Regions from separate parts of the Streptomyces sp. NPDC002306 genome, predicted to be linked through region 4. Evidence: riboswitches for the same ligand, from Rfam matches in the RefSeq annotation. Region 4 holds a riboswitch; each other region holds the start of a gene.
The links. A riboswitch is a leader RNA that binds a small molecule or an ion and turns the genes downstream of it on or off. The one in region 4 is predicted to bind cyclic di-AMP.
Positions count from the first base shown of each region.

Region 1: it holds a riboswitch for cyclic di-AMP, as region 4 does, so the genes downstream of both, ACWCQK_RS22600 (C40 family peptidase) here and ACWCQK_RS07655 (M23 family metallopeptidase) in region 4, are expected to answer to the same signal.
Region 2: it holds a riboswitch for cyclic di-AMP, as region 4 does, so the genes downstream of both, ACWCQK_RS27365 (M23 family metallopeptidase) here and ACWCQK_RS07655 (M23 family metallopeptidase) in region 4, are expected to answer to the same signal.
Region 3: it holds a riboswitch for cyclic di-AMP, as region 4 does, so the genes downstream of both, ACWCQK_RS30010 (NlpC/P60 family protein) here and ACWCQK_RS07655 (M23 family metallopeptidase) in region 4, are expected to answer to the same signal.

Region 1 covers NZ_JBSFCK010000011.1:96,930-100,799, reverse strand. Annotated here, with positions in the region: gene ACWCQK_RS22610 (Lrp/AsnC family transcriptional regulator) at 1-112, opposite strand, end outside; gene ACWCQK_RS22605 (transaminase) at 167-1,516, opposite strand; cyclic di-AMP (ydaO/yuaA leader) riboswitch at 1,824-1,997, shown strand; gene ACWCQK_RS22600 (C40 family peptidase) at 2,006-3,520, shown strand; gene ACWCQK_RS22595 (putative quinol monooxygenase) at 3,599-3,870, shown strand, end outside.
Region 2 covers NZ_JBSFCK010000016.1:128,227-132,096, reverse strand. Annotated here, with positions in the region: partial or broken gene ACWCQK_RS27370 (GntR family transcriptional regulator) at 1-615, opposite strand, end outside; gene ACWCQK_RS27365 (M23 family metallopeptidase) at 804-1,556, opposite strand; cyclic di-AMP (ydaO/yuaA leader) riboswitch at 1,570-1,733, opposite strand; gene ACWCQK_RS27360 (M16 family metallopeptidase) at 1,945-3,348, opposite strand; gene ACWCQK_RS27355 (M16 family metallopeptidase) at 3,345-3,870, opposite strand, start outside.
Region 3 covers NZ_JBSFCK010000021.1:33,301-37,170, forward strand. Annotated here, with positions in the region: gene ACWCQK_RS30005 (tellurite resistance/C4-dicarboxylate transporter family protein) at 1-974, opposite strand, end outside; gene ACWCQK_RS30010 (NlpC/P60 family protein) at 1,062-2,237, opposite strand; cyclic di-AMP (ydaO/yuaA leader) riboswitch at 2,246-2,403, opposite strand; gene pcrA (DNA helicase PcrA) at 2,751-3,870, shown strand, end outside.
Region 4 covers NZ_JBSFCK010000002.1:710,886-714,755, forward strand. Annotated here, with positions in the region: gene ACWCQK_RS07640 (dihydrofolate reductase family protein) at 1-690, shown strand, start outside; tRNA gene ACWCQK_RS07645 (tRNA-Met) at 767-840, shown strand; gene ACWCQK_RS07650 (PP2C family protein-serine/threonine phosphatase) at 1,105-2,277, shown strand; cyclic di-AMP (ydaO/yuaA leader) riboswitch at 2,598-2,753, shown strand; gene ACWCQK_RS07655 (M23 family metallopeptidase) at 2,765-3,799, shown strand.

The DNA of each region.
Region 1 (3,870 bases), on a different contig from region 4:
GGCGCTGCCGGGCGGCCGAGGCGGACAGGCCGACCCTCGGGCCGAGGTCGGCGTACGCGATGCGGCCGTCGGTCTGCAGTTCCCGCAGGATGGCCCGGTCGATGTCGTCCACGTCTCCTGCTCCCCTTCCCGTCCCGACGGCTCGCGACCACCCTATCGGCGCACGTCAGCCGGTCAGTTCGGCCAGCGCGGCGGCGAACACCCCGGTGTGCGTGTCCACGTCCCGCTCCGTGGTGTCCGGGCACATGAGCGCCATGTTGTGGAAGGGGGTCAGCAGGATTCCGCGGTTGGCGAGATAGAGGTGGAGGAAGTCCTCCAGCTCCGGGTCCGCGGCCGCCGCCGACTCCGTGCCGGTGCGTGGCGCGGGCGCGGTGAAGCGGTATTCGGTCCGCGCGCCGAGGCGGCTGACCGACCAGGGCAGACCGTGGGCGTCGATACCCGCCCGGACGCCCGCCTCGAAGCGCTCGGAGAGCTGGGACATGTGGGCGAAGGCCTGGTCGGTGAGGACGTGTTCCAGGGTGGCGCGCATCGCGGCGACGGACAGCGCGTTGCCCGCGAGGGTGCCCCCGACACCGCCCATGTCCACCAGGTCGAGGTCGGCGCGCGCCAGCAGCCGCTCGGCCAGGTCGGCGGAGAGACCGTAGGCGCCCGCGGGGATGCCGCCGCCGATCGCCTTGCCGATGGTCAGCACGTCGGGCTCCAGGTCCCAGGCCGCGGTGCAGCCGCCCGGGCCGGCGGAGAAGGTGTGCGTCTCGTCGTTGACGAGGAGCGTGCCGTACTGCCGGGTCAGGGCGCGGACCCCGGCCAGATAGCCGGGTTCGGGCAGCACGATGCCGATGTTGGTCAGCGCGGGCTCCATCAGGACGGCGGCGACGTCGCCGTGGGCGAGTTCGCGCTCCAGCTGGGCCAGATCGTTGAACTCGGCGACCCGGCTGGTCAGCGTGACGTCGCAGGGCGCTCCGACGTTGCCGGGACGGGCCTCGCCCCGGCCGTCGGGTCCGACCACGATGAGCGACTCGTCGACGCTGCCGTGGTAGCTGTAGCTGTTCACCAGGATCTTGGCGCGGCCGGTGACGGCTCGGGCGAGCCGGATCGCCCACCGGTTGGCGTCCGTCGCCGTGAGCGAGAAGCTCCACCGCGTCGGCCCGAACCGACGGGTGAGTTCGGCGCCGACCCACTCGGCGTCCTCGGTCGGCAGCATCGCGGTCGCCCCGCCGAGTGCGGCGAACCGGTGCTGGACGGCGGCGGCCACCGCCTCCGGCGAGTGGCCGGCCATCGCGCCCGTGTCCCCGAGGCAGAAGTCGATGTAGTCGTGTCCGTCGATGTCGGTCACCCGGGCGCCCCGGGCGGTGTCCAGATAGCGGGGAAAGGCACCGGCCGTCTTGTTCATCCAGGTCATCGGAACCCGGCCGAAGAGGTGCTCGGACCGCGCGTAGGCGGCCTTCGAACGCGGGTTGCGGCGGTCGGCCTCGGCGCCCTCGCGGGCCAGGAGGTGCTGCAGGCGGGTGCGGTCCATGAGTACCTCGGATGACGACGACGGATGACGCAGGAATGCCTGGACCCTACGACCGGATTCGGCGCCTCTTCAAGGATCGGCACTCGAATCAGTCGGCGTGACGATCGATTCCCGCGCCGCCGCACGACCGGAGAGGAGGCAGGCACAGTGGCCCGGCCGGGGGCCTCCGCACCCCGGAGAGGCCACAAGGAAATGAAGGTCACAATTACGTATCGGGCATACCGCCCTTCAACCTTCACATGAGCCGCACAAATTAGCTAAGTTGGCGCCAGGCCGCTCGGAACCCTCCGGCGAATCCCGCCGGGCCGCGCAGCCTCCGCCGAGTCCGGTGAACCACTGCGGCCGCCGGAGCCGGGGACCCAACCGATCTTTGGGGTGAATCGGCCCAACCGCCCTGCGGGGCAAGGGCCGTAGGGCACGCCTTCCGGAACCTCCGCCCGAACCCGACAGCTAACTCGGTAGGCGGTGCACGGAAGGAGTACGTCGCCGATGGCGCCGGAACGCGACACGCGCCCCGCTGGTCTCGGTCTCCCCGACATGCAGGACGCGGTCAGCCGTGAGGAGATCCGGCGACGGATCAACACCCTCTACGACCGCGCCGAGTCGGACACGGGGACCTACAACGCCACCCGCGCGATGTCAGCGGGAAACCGCAGGCCCGCCGAGCCGACGCGCCCCCCGGAGCGCCGGCCGGGCGATCCCGCCCTCGACAGGGTCGCCCAGCAGTGGTTCGACGTGGCGCGCGCCAAGCTGGGCCCGACCGTCGCGGCGGTACTGCCCGCCGACAGGACGCCCGAGCCGCCGGCCGCGGCCCGCCCGGCCCGCGCCGAGCGCCCCGACCGCCCGGCGGAGCTGCCGGCCGGCATTCCGGCCCCCCGTCTCGAACTGGAGGCGCCCGCCAGACGCGTACCGGAGCTCACCGCCGGTCCCGTCGCCGCGCTCCCGGCCGCGCCGGAGCGGGGACGCGACGCCCTCCCGGCCCTTCCGGCGCCCCAGACCGCCCCGGCTCTCCCGGCCGCGCTGCCCGCCGCCTCGCTCTCACCCTCGCCCTCGCTCACCCCTTCGCCCGCGCCCTCGCCCGACAACGGGTCGCGACAGGCCGCGCTGCGGACGACCAAGGGGCAGATCCAGGACAAGATCGCCTCCGCGAGGCGACTGCTGGCCCGCCAGCTGGCCCTGCGCAGCACACCGCCGGCCGAGCTCGAGGCCGCGCCCGCGCCCGCGGCTGAACCCCTGTGGCCCGCCCCCGCCGAGCCGGATCCGCTGTTCGGCGACATCGCCGGCTGGATCGCGCAGCCGGCGACCGGACTCGACACCGGCCTCCCCGTCAGCAGCGGCTACGCGAACACTCCGGTCGACACCGGGCAGTTCAGCCTCCCCGTCGACACGGGCTACACGAACGGTCCCGTCGACACCGGGCAGTTCGCCGTCGTGCCCGCCGTCGTGGGCTACACCAACAGCCCTGTGGACACCGGGCAGTTCAGCCTCCCCCTCGACACGGGCTACACGAACGGTCCCGTCGACACCGGACAGTTCGCCGTCGTACCGGCTGCCATCGGGTACACGAACGGCCCCGCCGACACGGGACAGTTCGCCGCACCCGCACCCGCTCCGGCCCCCGTTCCCGTGCCGGAGCCGTCCTACGGCGGCAAGGCCGCCATGGCGCTCGACTTCGCCCGCGCCCAGATCGGCAGGCCGTGCCTGTGGGGCGCGACCGGACCCGAGTCGTACGACTGCTCCAGCCTGACCCAGGCCGCCTGGCGGGCCGCGGGGGTCGCGCTCCCCCGTACGGCGCTCGACCAGGCCCGCAGCGTCGCGGCGATACCGCTCACCGACCTCCAGCCCGGCGACCTCATCTTCTTCCACGGCGACGCGGGCCACGTCGGTCTCTGCACGGGCAACGGCACGATGATCCACGCCCCGGGCCCGGGTGCCTCCATACGGGAGGAGTCGATCTTCTTCGCCGGCCAGACCGCGATCCACAGCGCGGCCCGGCCCGCCTGAGCCGAAGGCCGTACGGATCGGCCCGTACCGGAGTGTCCGGTGCTGGCCTTCCGTCGCCGGCGGCGGCATGGTGGAGCCATGATTTTCATCGCCGTACGCTTCACCGTCCGTCCCGAGCGCGCCGACGAGTGGCTGTCCCTGGTGGCTCCCTTCACCGAGGCGACCCGCGCGGAACCCGGCAACCTGTTCTTCGACTGGTCGCGCAGCGTCGACGACCCGCACCGGTTCACGCTGCTGGAGGCGTTCGCGGACGAGGACGCCGGGGCCGCCCACGTGGGGTCCGCGCACTTCAAGGCGGGGCTGGCCACGATGGCCGGCGCGGTCGCCGAGACGCCCGAGATCATCAACGT
Region 2 (3,870 bases), on a different contig from region 4:
CGGACGGTGCGCGGCGCTCGCCCGCTCGGTGTGCAGCGCCGTGACCGCCCGCGCGCGTTCGGCGTCGCCGCGGGCCACCGCGTCCACGATCGCGCCGTGCTCGGCCCATGACTCCACCGGGTCGGCCGGCGCCTCGATCGCGTACATCCAGGCGATCTTGTGCCGCAGCTGGGTCAGCGTGGCGGTCAGGGCGTGGCTGCCGGACGCCTGGGCGAGCGTCTCGTGGAACCAGCCGCCCAGGGAGCGCAGGTCCTCGCTGTTGCCCTGCCTGGCCCGCTCCTGGCCCAGGCGGACCAGGCCGCGCAGCACCTTCAGATGGGCCTCGGTCCGCCGCTGGGCGGCCCGGGACGCGCCGAGCGGCTCCAGGAGCACGCGCATCTCCAGCAGGTCGGAGGCTTCCTGCTCGGTCGGTTCCGCGACGCACGCGCCCGCGTGCCGACGGGTCACCACGAAGCCCTCGGCCTCCAGGGTGCGCAGCGCCTCCCGGACGGGGACGCGCGAGACGCCGTAGCGTCGCGCGAGGAGTTCCTCGGTGAGCCGGCCGCCGCGCTCGTAGACACCGGCGACGATGTCGTCCCGGATCGCCGTGCATACCGAGTGCGCCGGAATACGCATGACCGACCTCCGCCTTAATGCCCGTGAAACGTCGCCGAGTGACGTGCGTTCTGCGACTCTATGGCAATCGGACGTAATTTCCGACGGGCGGCCGGAATCCAGGGATATTTTTTGGACAGGAAGGCCTCCGAAAGGCCGAAAGCCCCGGCTCGGGGAGCCGGGGCTTCGGTATGTCTCGCCGACTGCCGTCAGACGTTCACACCATGCGTGCGGAGGTAGGCGACCGGATCGATGTCCGAGCCGTATTCGGGGGTGGTCCGGGCCTCGAAGTGCAGGTGCGGGCCGGTGACGTTGCCGGTCGCGCCGGAGACGCCGATCTGCTGGCCCGTGACGACCTTCTGGCCCACGGAGACGCCGATGGACGACAGGTGACCGTACTGGGTGTACGTGCCGTCGTTCATCTTGACGACCACCTGGTTGCCGTACGCCCCGCCCCAGCCGGCCTCGACGACGGTGCCGTAGCCGACCGTGTGGACGGAGGTGCCGCTGGCCGCGTGGAAGTCGATGCCGGTGTGGCTGCCGGACGACCAGAGCGAGCCGCCGCTGAGGTAGCCGGTGGAGACGTAGGAGTGCGCGATGGGCGTCACGAAGGTGTTGAGCCGCTCGCGCTCGGCCTCGCGGGCGGCACGCACCTTGGCCGCGTGCTCCGCCTTGGCCTTCGCCGCGGCCTTCTCGCGGGCGACCTGCAGGGCCGCCTTCTCCTCGGCGGCCTGCTTCTGCGCGGCGGCCTGGGCGTCGATCTGTTCGGCGACCGAGTCGCCGATGGTGATGACCGGGGTGAGGCCCGTCTGCTCGACGGAGTTCTCGGCGGCGAGGGCGGGGGCCGCGAGGGTACCGATGACGCCGGTGGTGGCGAGGGCCGCGATGCCGGCTGCCTGAGCGCTGGTGCGCTTCATCCGGCCGGGACGACGATGCTTCCCGGGGGCGCACATGAACGCCATGTAGAGGCTGGTTCCTTTCCTTCCCTCTCGCCTACCGGGTTAGCTGACGGGTTCGGAGCAGGAAGGTCTCCTACGGACCCCCTCGCGGCACGCGCGGGCGTCCGATTCACCCCAGGGACTGCATGGGTCCCCGGCTCCCCTGGCTCGCGCCGTACGGGGACTCGGCGATGACTGTCCGCTGCCGCGGGTGCGGCGCACTGCCTGACGGACAGACCGCCTGACCGTACGGGCGCCGTCTTTCGATCCTCAAACGGATCGCCGCTTTTGTAGCGCATCCCACAGGGCAGACAGGCAACTCTCCCCCAATTCGGACACTCCGCGCACATGGCGGGGCCCTGGTGACCCATCGGTCACCAGGGCCCCGCACGCGCGTGCCTCCGCGTCGTCCCTACTCGGCGGACACGACCGTGACCGCACCGATGCCGAGGGCCTCGACGGGCTCCCTGATCTGCGCCGCGTCCCCGACGAGGATCGTCACCAGACGGTCCACCGGGAAGGCGTTCACGACCGCCGCGGTGGCTTCCACGGTGCCGGTCGCGGCGAGCTGCTGGTACAGCGTCGCCTGGTAGTCGTCGGGCAGGTGCTGCTCGACCTGGTCGGCCAGCGTGCCCGCGACGGCCGCCGCGGTCTCGTACTTCAGCGGCGCCACCCCGACGAGGTTCTGCACGGCGACGTCACGCTCCGCGTCGGTCAGCCCCTCCGCGGCGAGCGTGCGCAGCACGGTCCACAGGTCCTCCAGGGCGGGACCGGTGTTCGGAGTGTCCACGGAGCCGCTGATGGCGAGCATCGCGGCGCCGGTGGCCCCTCCGGCGGAGGTGGGAGCGCCCGACCTGAGCACCTGCCCGAACGCGCGCACCCCGTAGGTGTAGCCCTTCTCCTCCCGCAGGACGCGGTCCAGCCGGGAGGTGAGGGTGCCACCGAGGCAGTACGTGCCGAGCACCTGGGCGGCCCACACCCGGTCGTGCCGGTCGGCACCGATGCGGCCGATCAGCAGCTGCGTCTGGACGGCGCCGGGACGGTCCACGATGACCACGCGGCCGGTGTCGTCGGCGCTCACCGGCGGCACGGGGCGGGGCGCGGCCTGGGAGCCCTTCCAGGCGCCCAGGGTGTCGCCGAGAAGCTCGTCCAGGTCGAGGCCCGCGAGGTCGCCGACGACCACGGTGGTGGCCGTGGCGGGGCGGACGTGCCGGTCGTAGAAGGCGCGCACGGCCGCGGAGTCGATCTTCGTGACCGTCTCCTCGGTGCCCTGGCGCGGGCGCGACATGCGCGAGGTCGCCGGGAACAGCTCCTTGGAGAGCTCCTTGGCGGCACGGCGTCCGGGGTTGGCCAGCTCGTGCGGGATCTCGTCGAGCCGGTTGCGCACCAGCCGCTCGACCTCGCTGTCCGCGAAGGCGGGCGCCCGGAGGGCGTCGGCGAGCAGGCTGAGCCCCTTCTCCAGGCGCGAGACCGGCACTTCGAGGCTCAGCCGGACGCCGGGGTGGTCGGCGTGCGCGTCGAGAGTGGCGCCGCAGCGCTCCAGCTCGGCGGCGAACTCCTCGGCGGAGAGTTTGTCGGTGCCCTCCGAGAAGGCGCGCGCCATGATCGTGCCCACCCCGTCGAGGCCGGCCGGCTCGGCGTCCAGCGGCGCGTCGAGGAGCACCTCGACGGCGACGACCTGCTGGCCGGGGCGGTGGCAGCGCAGGACGGTCAGCCCGTTGTCCAGGGTGCCGCGCTCGGGCGCCGGGAACGCCCAGGGCCTGGCCTCGCCCGGCCGGGGCTGCGGGTGGAACTCCATCGTGGTGAGCTCGGTCACTGGGCCGCCTCGGTCTCGTCGGTGGCTTCCACGGTCGCCGCGGACTCCGGGTCTTCGGTGCTCTCCGCGGCCTCGGCGTCGTCCAGGGCCTCGGGGGCGGTGGGCTCGTAGACGAGCACCGCGCGGTTGTCGGGGCGCAGGCGGGCCTTGGCGACCTCCTGGACCTCCTCGGCCGTCACGTCCAGCACCCGCTGGACGGCGGTCAGGGCGAGCTGCGGGTCGCCGAACAGGACCGCGTAGCGGCACAGTTCGTCGGCGCGGCCGGCCACCGTGCCCAGCCGGTCCAGCCACTCGCGCTCCAACTGTGCCTGCGCGCGTTCCATTTCCTCGGCCGTGGGGCCCTCCTCGGCGAACCGGGCGAGCTCCTCGTCGATGGCGGTCTCGATGACCGGCACCTCGACGTCACCGGACGTCTTCACGTCCAGCCAGCCCAGGGAGGGCGCCCCGGCCAGCCGCAGCAGGCCGAAGCCGGCCGCCACCGCCGTACGGTCGCGCCGTACGAGCCGGTTGTAGAGGCGGGAG
Region 3 (3,870 bases), on a different contig from region 4:
GTGGCCGCGGCGCCGGCACGGACGGCCCCCGAGGCCGCCCGGACCGCCGCCACGGCCACCGCGAGCCAGACCGCCACGGCGATCCACAGCAGCACCTCCCCGACCGGCTTCAGCCACGGGACGCCGACGGCGGAGGCGACGGACAGCACCGCCGCCGCCGTCATCCCCATCGGGAACGCGGTAGACCACCGGAGCACGTCGTAGCGCAGCCTCGGCCGCCGCACCTCGGCCACCAGCAGGACGACGTACCAGCACAGGTCGAGCGCCAGCAGACCGACGGTCATGACGCGCAGGGCGCCACGGTCGTCGTCGTTCCACAGGTACAGGCGCGGCCCGTCGGCCGCGAGCAGTTGCGCCCCCGCCAGCGCCGAGATCGCGAGCGCCCCGCCGGCCACCCACTGGTCGCCGGCCCCCTCGACGGCCTGACGCGGGTCGAAGTGGGCCAGGGCCAGGCAGTAGAGCACCAGCCCGCACAGGAACAGGACCAGCGCCGCGTGCGCGAGCCAGGCCGTCGACAGGGCCCCGGCGAGGCCGGCGCAGAGCACCGCGAGCCCCTGCGTGGCCACGCAGCCGAGGAACACCGCCCCGGGCATACGGCGCTCCCAGTGCCGTAGGACGACGACGAGCAGCACCGGCCACAGCACCGCGGCGAGGGCCAGCAGCGCCTCGGCCGGCGTCCGCCACCCCGGCATCGAGAAGCGGGTGCCGAGGACGGCGCTCGCGGCGACCGAGGTGAGCGCGGCGGGCGTGCAGGCACAGCTCACCCAGTCCTCCCGCGCCCACAGCAGCTGGACGACGAAGCCCGCCGCCAGTGCCAGCCAGGCGGCGCAGGCGAGCACCAGGGTGATCCGGGACAGGACCTCGTACCCCGTCAGCCGGAGCGCGACCGACAGGATGCCGGTCGCCAGCACGGCGGCCCCGGCCGCCGGCTGACCGTGCGCCCACCAGGCGCGAAGAGGGGAGGTACGCGGCATGCGGCCGATGCTAAGGAGCGCCGCACGCCGCGCGAGCGGGGCACGCGCGCGGGCGCCCGGAAATACGCGCGGGCGCGGGCAGCCTCGTCAGGCGGGGCGCACCACGCTGTGGATCCCCGGCTCGCCGTCGTAGTAGATCGACTCCTCGCGGACGTACGCGCCGGGCTTGGGGGCGTGGATCATCATCCCGTCGCCGAGGTAGATACCCACATGGCTGACGTCGTCGTAGAAGAAGACCAGGTCACCGGGGCGGGCGGCGGAGAGGGGGACGGTGGTGCCGGCGTTCACCTGGTCGTAGGTGGTGCGCGGGAGGGTGACGCCGGCGGCCTTCCAGGCGGCCTGGGTGAGGCCGGAACAGTCGTAGGAGCCGGGTCCCGTCGCGCCCCAGACGTAGGGCTTGCCGATCTGGGCGCGGGCGAAGGCGAGCGCCTTGTCGGCCTGGGTGTCGTACGAGGAGCCGGAGGACGACGGCGAGGACGTGGACGGGGAGGACGTGGACGGGGAGGCGGGTGCGGACGAGTCCGCCTGCGGTCTCGTGCTCGCGCGCGAGGCCGCCGCCTGTCGCTTCGCGAGTTCCGCCGCCGCGCGCGTGGCCTCCGCCTGCTCGCGCTTCTCGATCTCGGCCAGCCGGGCCTTCTCCTGGGCCGTCAGCTTCGACAGCAGCACACGCGCGTCGGCGAGCTTCCGCTGGACGGCCGCCTTGGCCGTTCGCAGGTCGTCCTGCGAGTCGGTGAGCGTCCGCAGGCCCTCGGCGGCTTCCTGGCGCTTCTTCATCGTCGCGGACCGCTCGGTGACGTAGTCGTCGACCGCGCCCTTCTGGCGCGTGGTCAGACGGCTCATCAGCTGGGCCTGGTCGAAGTAGTCCTGCGGGGAGTCCGCGAGCAGGAAGGTCGCGGTGTCAGGTGCGCCGGCGCCGGTGCGGTACTGCGCGGCGGCGGCGGAGCCGAGCTCCTCGCGTGCCTCGTTGAGCGCCTGGGTGCGCTGGGCGACGTCGTCGAGGAGGGTGTCGACGCGCTTGCGCTGTTTGCCGGACCGCTCTTTGGCCGCGTTGTACTTCTCGGTCGCCGACTCCGCCTGGCGGTAAAGGTCGTCGACCTTCTTCTCGACCTCTTCGAGGCTCGGCCTGCCGTCGTCGGCCGAGGGGGTGGCGTCGGCCGTCTGGGAGAGCAGGGCGACGGAGGTGAGCGCCGCCGTGGCGAGGGCGGGGGTGCGTATGCCTGCTACGCGCGTAGCTGCTGGACGCGACTTGCGGTGCGACGCCAAGGGAGGCGACTCCTTCCACGTTCCGCCTACCGGGTTAGCTGTCGGGTTCGGGCGGATGGATCGGAAGGGTTGCCCTACGGCCGCTCCCCGATGGGAAGCCGGGCCGATTCACCCCGGGTCTCGGTTGGGTCCCCGGCTCCGGTCGCCGTGGCGGCGTACCGAACTCGGCGGAGGGCCGCGCGGCCCGGCGAGGTTCGCCGGAGGGGGTCGTGCGGCCTGCTGGGCACGCTAGCCAACGCGTGTGGCCTCTGTGAAGGTTGATGGGCGATATGCCCGATACATTTTCGTGACCTCAGGTCAGGAGTTGTTCATCTTGGTCGATCGGAGGACTTTTTGGTGATTTGGCCGTAGATGGGCAGATGGTGCTTCGGTCGCGCTGCCGGTGCGACTGCCCGATCGCGGTCGGTGCCGGGGTCGTTCCGTAAGGTGAAAAGGTGCCGGAAGGCCGATTACGGGGGGATGTTCTCAGGGCGGCGGCGGGTTGTCGGTGGGGCGCCCTAGACTCGGAGAGCGATGAGCAGCCTCTTTGACGACAGCTTCCTGGCGGATCTCCAGGCCCCCCGGGCCCATGGGGAGGAACCCCCGCCACCGCCCGAGGACGAGCACGTACCGGAGCCGGTTCCGGACGATCTGTTCGGCGGGAAGTTCGACGTGCCGCCGGACCGGGACGCCTACTATCGCGACGGCGCCCCACGCCCGGCGATCGACCCGGCCTCCCTGCTGGAGGGGCTGAACGAGAACCAGCGCGCGGCCGTGGTCCACTCCGGCGCCCCGCTGCTCATCGTGGCCGGCGCGGGATCCGGCAAGACCCGGGTGCTCACCCACCGCATCGCCCACCTGCTCGGCGAGCGGCACGTGCACCCGGGCCAGATCCTCGCGATCACCTTCACCAACAAGGCCGCGGGCGAGATGAAGGAGCGCGTCGAGCATCTCGTCGGCCCGCGCGCGAACGCGATGTGGGTGATGACCTTCCACAGCGCGTGCGTGCGCATCCTGCGCCGCGAGAGCAAGAGGCTCGGCTTCACGTCGTCTTTCTCGATCTACGACGCCGCCGACTCCAAGCGCCTGATGGCCCTGGTCTGCCGGGACCTGGACCTCGATCCCAAGCGCTTCCCGCCGAAGTCCTTCAGCGCCAAGATCTCCAACCTGAAGAACGAGCTGATCGACGAGGAGGACTTCGCCGCCCAGGCCACCGACGGCTTCGAGAAGACCCTCGCCCAGGCGTACGCGATGTACCAGTCGCGGTTGCGCGAGGCCAACGCGCTCGACTTCGACGACCTGATCATGACGACGGTCAATCTGCTGCGCGCGTTCCCGGACGTCGCCGAGCACTACCGCCGCCGCTTCCGGCACGTGCTCGTCGACGAGTACCAGGACACCAACCACGCCCAGTACGCCCTGGTGCGCGAGCTCGTCGGCACCGCCGAGCACCCCGTGGACGTACCGCCGGGCGAGTTCGACCTCCAGCCCGCCGAACTGTGCGTCGTGGGTGACGCGGACCAGTCGATCTACGCCTTCCGCGGCGCGACGATCCGCAACATCCTCCAGTTCGAGGAGGACTACCCGAACGCGACGACGATCCTGCTGGAGCAGAACTACCGCTCCACGCAGACGATCCTCTCCGCCGCCAACG
Region 4 (3,870 bases):
GTGCGGCGGGTCATGGTCGAGGGCGGCGGCACCGTCCACACCCAGCTGCTCCAGGAGGAGCTCGCCGACGAACTCCAGCTCGTGCTCGCCCCGCTCTTCGTGGGCGACCCGGACGCGCCCCGCCTGTTCGGGCCGGGCGCGTACCAGGGCGGGCGGCTGCGGCTGGTGGAGACCCGGCGGATCGAGGACGTCGTCCTCATGCGCTACGAGCCGACCGCACCCGGCGCCGGAGGTGTCGCCTCGCCCGCCGACCGGCACTGGCTGGCGCTCGCCTGTGACCTGGCGGCGCAGTGCCCGCCGTCGCGGACCGCGTTCAGCGTGGGAGCGGTGGTGGTGGCCGCCGACGGTACGGAGCTCGCCCGCGGCCACTCCCGGGAGGGCGACGATCCCGTCGTGCACGCCGAGGAGGCGGCCCTGGCGAAGATCGACCCGGCGGATCCGCGGCTGGGCGGCGCGACGGTGTACAGCAGCCTGGAGCCGTGTGCCCGGCGGGCCTCCCGGCCGGCGCCGTGCGCGCGGCTGATCCTCGACGCGGGGGTACGGCGGGTGGTCACGGCCTGGCGGGAGCCGGACACCTTCGTGGCCGGTGCGGACGGCAACGGGGTACTGGTCGCCGAGGGCGCCGACGTCGTCGTACTGCCGGAGTACGAGGCGGCCGCCCAGGCGCCGAACCGGCACCTGCGGGGCTGAACCGAGCCACGCCGACGGGCCGGGAATCAACCGTTGTGCATCCGGTCCCGCGAATGGCGTATGCTGGTGTCACCGACGCGGGGTGGAGCAGCTCGGTAGCTCGCTGGGCTCATAACCCAGAGGTCGCAGGTTCAAATCCTGTCCCCGCTACTGAAGACTCAGGGCCGGAATCCAGTTCATGGATTCCGGCCCTGAGTGTTTTCCACGCCGTTCATGCCGTTCACGCCGGGACGCGCGTTCCCCCGCCCCGGCGCTCGCGTCAGCCGGTCGGCTCACACCGGTCGCTCCCCGTTCCGGCTGCGGCGAATCTGGATCTCCGTGGCGGGAGACGGCAGGAGACGAGTGGTGCGCCCTCATGACGCGGCGGGTGAGGAGCCGCACAAGGATCCCGGCACCGCCTACGACGACTACCTCGTGCCCCGCACCCGGGCCGGCGGCCGGCTCCCGACCGATCCGGTGCCCGACCCAGGGCTCGGCGACGAGGCGCCCCGGCCGTCCGGCGAGCAACGCGCGGAGCGCCGGATCTCCGCCGCCCGGACCCTCCTCCAGCTCCTCCCCCTCCTGCTGGTCGCCGGCGGGATCGTCTACGACCTCTGTACGCCCCCCGAATTCACCGCGGCCCCCTTCTTCACGGCCGCCCCGCTGGTGGCGGCGCCGCTGTACACGCTGTCCGGCACCATCGCCACGGGGGTCTTCGCGTTCGCCGCGGTCTGCGCCGTGCACGCCCGGTTCTCCCTGGTCCCCGACGCGAGCGCGATGACCGAGATGGTCACCGTGGCCACGGTCGCCGCCATGGCCGTGGTCATCAACCGCGTCGTGCGCCGCGGCGACCGACGGCTGGCCAGCGCCCGCGAGATCGCCGAGGCCGCCCAGCGCGCGGTACTGCCCGAACCCGCCGAGCGGATCGGCGGCTACGACGTCGCGGCCCGCTACGAGGCCGCCCAGGAGGACGCCTTCATCGGCGGCGACCTGTACGCGGTGCAGGACAGCCCGCGCGGGGTGCGGCTCCTCGTCGGGGACGTACGGGGCAAGGGCATGGGCGCCGTGGCGGCCGTGGCCGTCGTCATCGGGGCCTTCCGGGAGGCAGCCGAGCAGGAGGCGACCCTGGAGGCGGTCGCGCAGCGGCTGGAGCGGGCGCTGGCCCGCGAGGGCACCCGGCGCGACGGGCTGGACGCCTTCGAGGGCTTCACCACCGCCGTGCTCGCCGAACTGCCGCACGGCAGCGACGCCGTCCGGATCCTCAACCGCGGGCATCCGCCGCCGCTGCTGCTGCACACCGACGGCAGCGTGCGCGCGCTGCCGGCCCGCGAACCCGCCCTGCCGCTCGGCATGGGCGAGCTGGGCACCTGGCCCGACCGCGCGCAGGAGTGCGACTTCCCGAGGGGCACCACCCTGCTCCTGCACACCGACGGCGTGTCCGAGGCCCGCGACACCCAGGGTCGCTTCTACGACCCCGAGGAGCGGCTCGCGGGCCGGTGCTTCCGCGATCCCGAGGCGCTGCTCGTCGCCCTCGCGGAGGACGTGCGCCGGCACTCGGGCGGCGGGATGGCCGACGACATGGCGCTGCTCGCCGTACGACGGCCCTGAGGGGGGAGGGAACGGAGCAGATGCCTGGATCGGGCCGCGATGGACGGAGTCGTGAAGAAACGGCCCGTCGTCACGCGGGGTGATCGGGTGACCCCTCTGTGCATCACATCTGAGTCACCGTCAAAACGCGTGTGACTCCCGAGATGTTCCCGCCCGAGCGCTCGCTGCGGTCAACTCGCCCGATTTCCGCCGGTCATGGGCTGTAAGTCCAGGCCAAAAAAGTGTTAATGATCAAGTGGAACAGCTTGGAATCACGCCCCCGTGTCTATTAACGTTCGATAACGCAGCGCGGTCGTCCCAGCCGTCACAAGCGACGGCTCCGCGCGCACGCGCCGAATCCTGCAAGGAACCGGGGAACCACCACCTTGGGGTGAATCGCACGGACACCGCCGTGAACGACAGGCGGTTTACGCGCGTAGGAGACCTTCCTGCTCCGAACCCGTCAGCTAACCCGGTAGGCGAGAAGGAAGGAAAGGAGCACGCCCACGTGGCGTCCAACCGGCCTGCCCCCGAAGCCCCGTTCGTGCCGAGTCAGCGCAGCACCGAGCCGTTCGGCTCCGGCAGCTACCGCACCGACGAGGGCCCGTGGGAGGAGTGGAACCCCACCGAGGAGTCCCTCCGTCCCGTACGTGGCCGGCACCGCGTCGCCAAGCAGCGCGGCGGACTCGCCCGCAGCTCCACCGTCCTGGGCGTCGGCGTCATAGCCGCCGTGAGCGCGGGCGGTATGGCCAGCGCCAACACCGGCAAGCCGCCGGTGTCCATCTCCATGCCGGACCTGCCCTCCGTCGGCTCCCTGCTGTCCGACGACACCGCGGAGGCCGCCGAGGCCCCCACGACCCCGCTCAGCGGCATCGGCGTGACCTCCGCCGACACCGCCCAGGGCACCACCGACGCCGGCGAGGCGCTGCGCAGCCGGATCATGGCGCAGGCCGAGCAGCAGCAGGACCAGGTCGACACCAAGGCCGCGGCGGCCGAGGCCGCGGCGGCGCAGAAGGCGGTCACCGACGCCGCCGCCAAGGCCGAGAAGGAGGCGGAGGCCAAGGCCGCCGCCGCCAAGAAGAAGGCGGACGAGGCGGCCGCGCAGAAGGCCGAGGCCGCGCGCCTGGCCGAGCTCGCCAAGCAGTACACGCTGCCGACCTCCTCGTACACGATCACCTCGACCTTCGGCCAGGCCGGCTCGATGTGGTCCTCCGGCTACCACACCGGTCTCGACTTCGCCGCGCCCACCGGCACGCTCATCAAGGCGATCCACAGCGGCACGGTCACCGAGGCGGGCTGGGCCGGCTCCTACGGCTACCGCACGATCCTCACCCTCGACGACGGCACCGAGCTGTGGTTCTGCCACCAGTCCTCGATCAACGTCAGCGTCGGGCAGAAGGTCGCCACCGGCGATGTCATCGGCCGCGTCGGCGCCACCGGCAACGTCACCGGGCCGCACCTCCACCTGGAGGTCCACCCGGGCGGCAGCGCGGACGGCATCGACCCGATGGCCTGGCTGCAGGGCAAGGGCCTCACCCCCTGACCCGCGGAACGCTCCGAGTTCCCTGATCGTTCTCCGATCCCCGGCAGCTCTGACGACGTCCCCCCGACGTC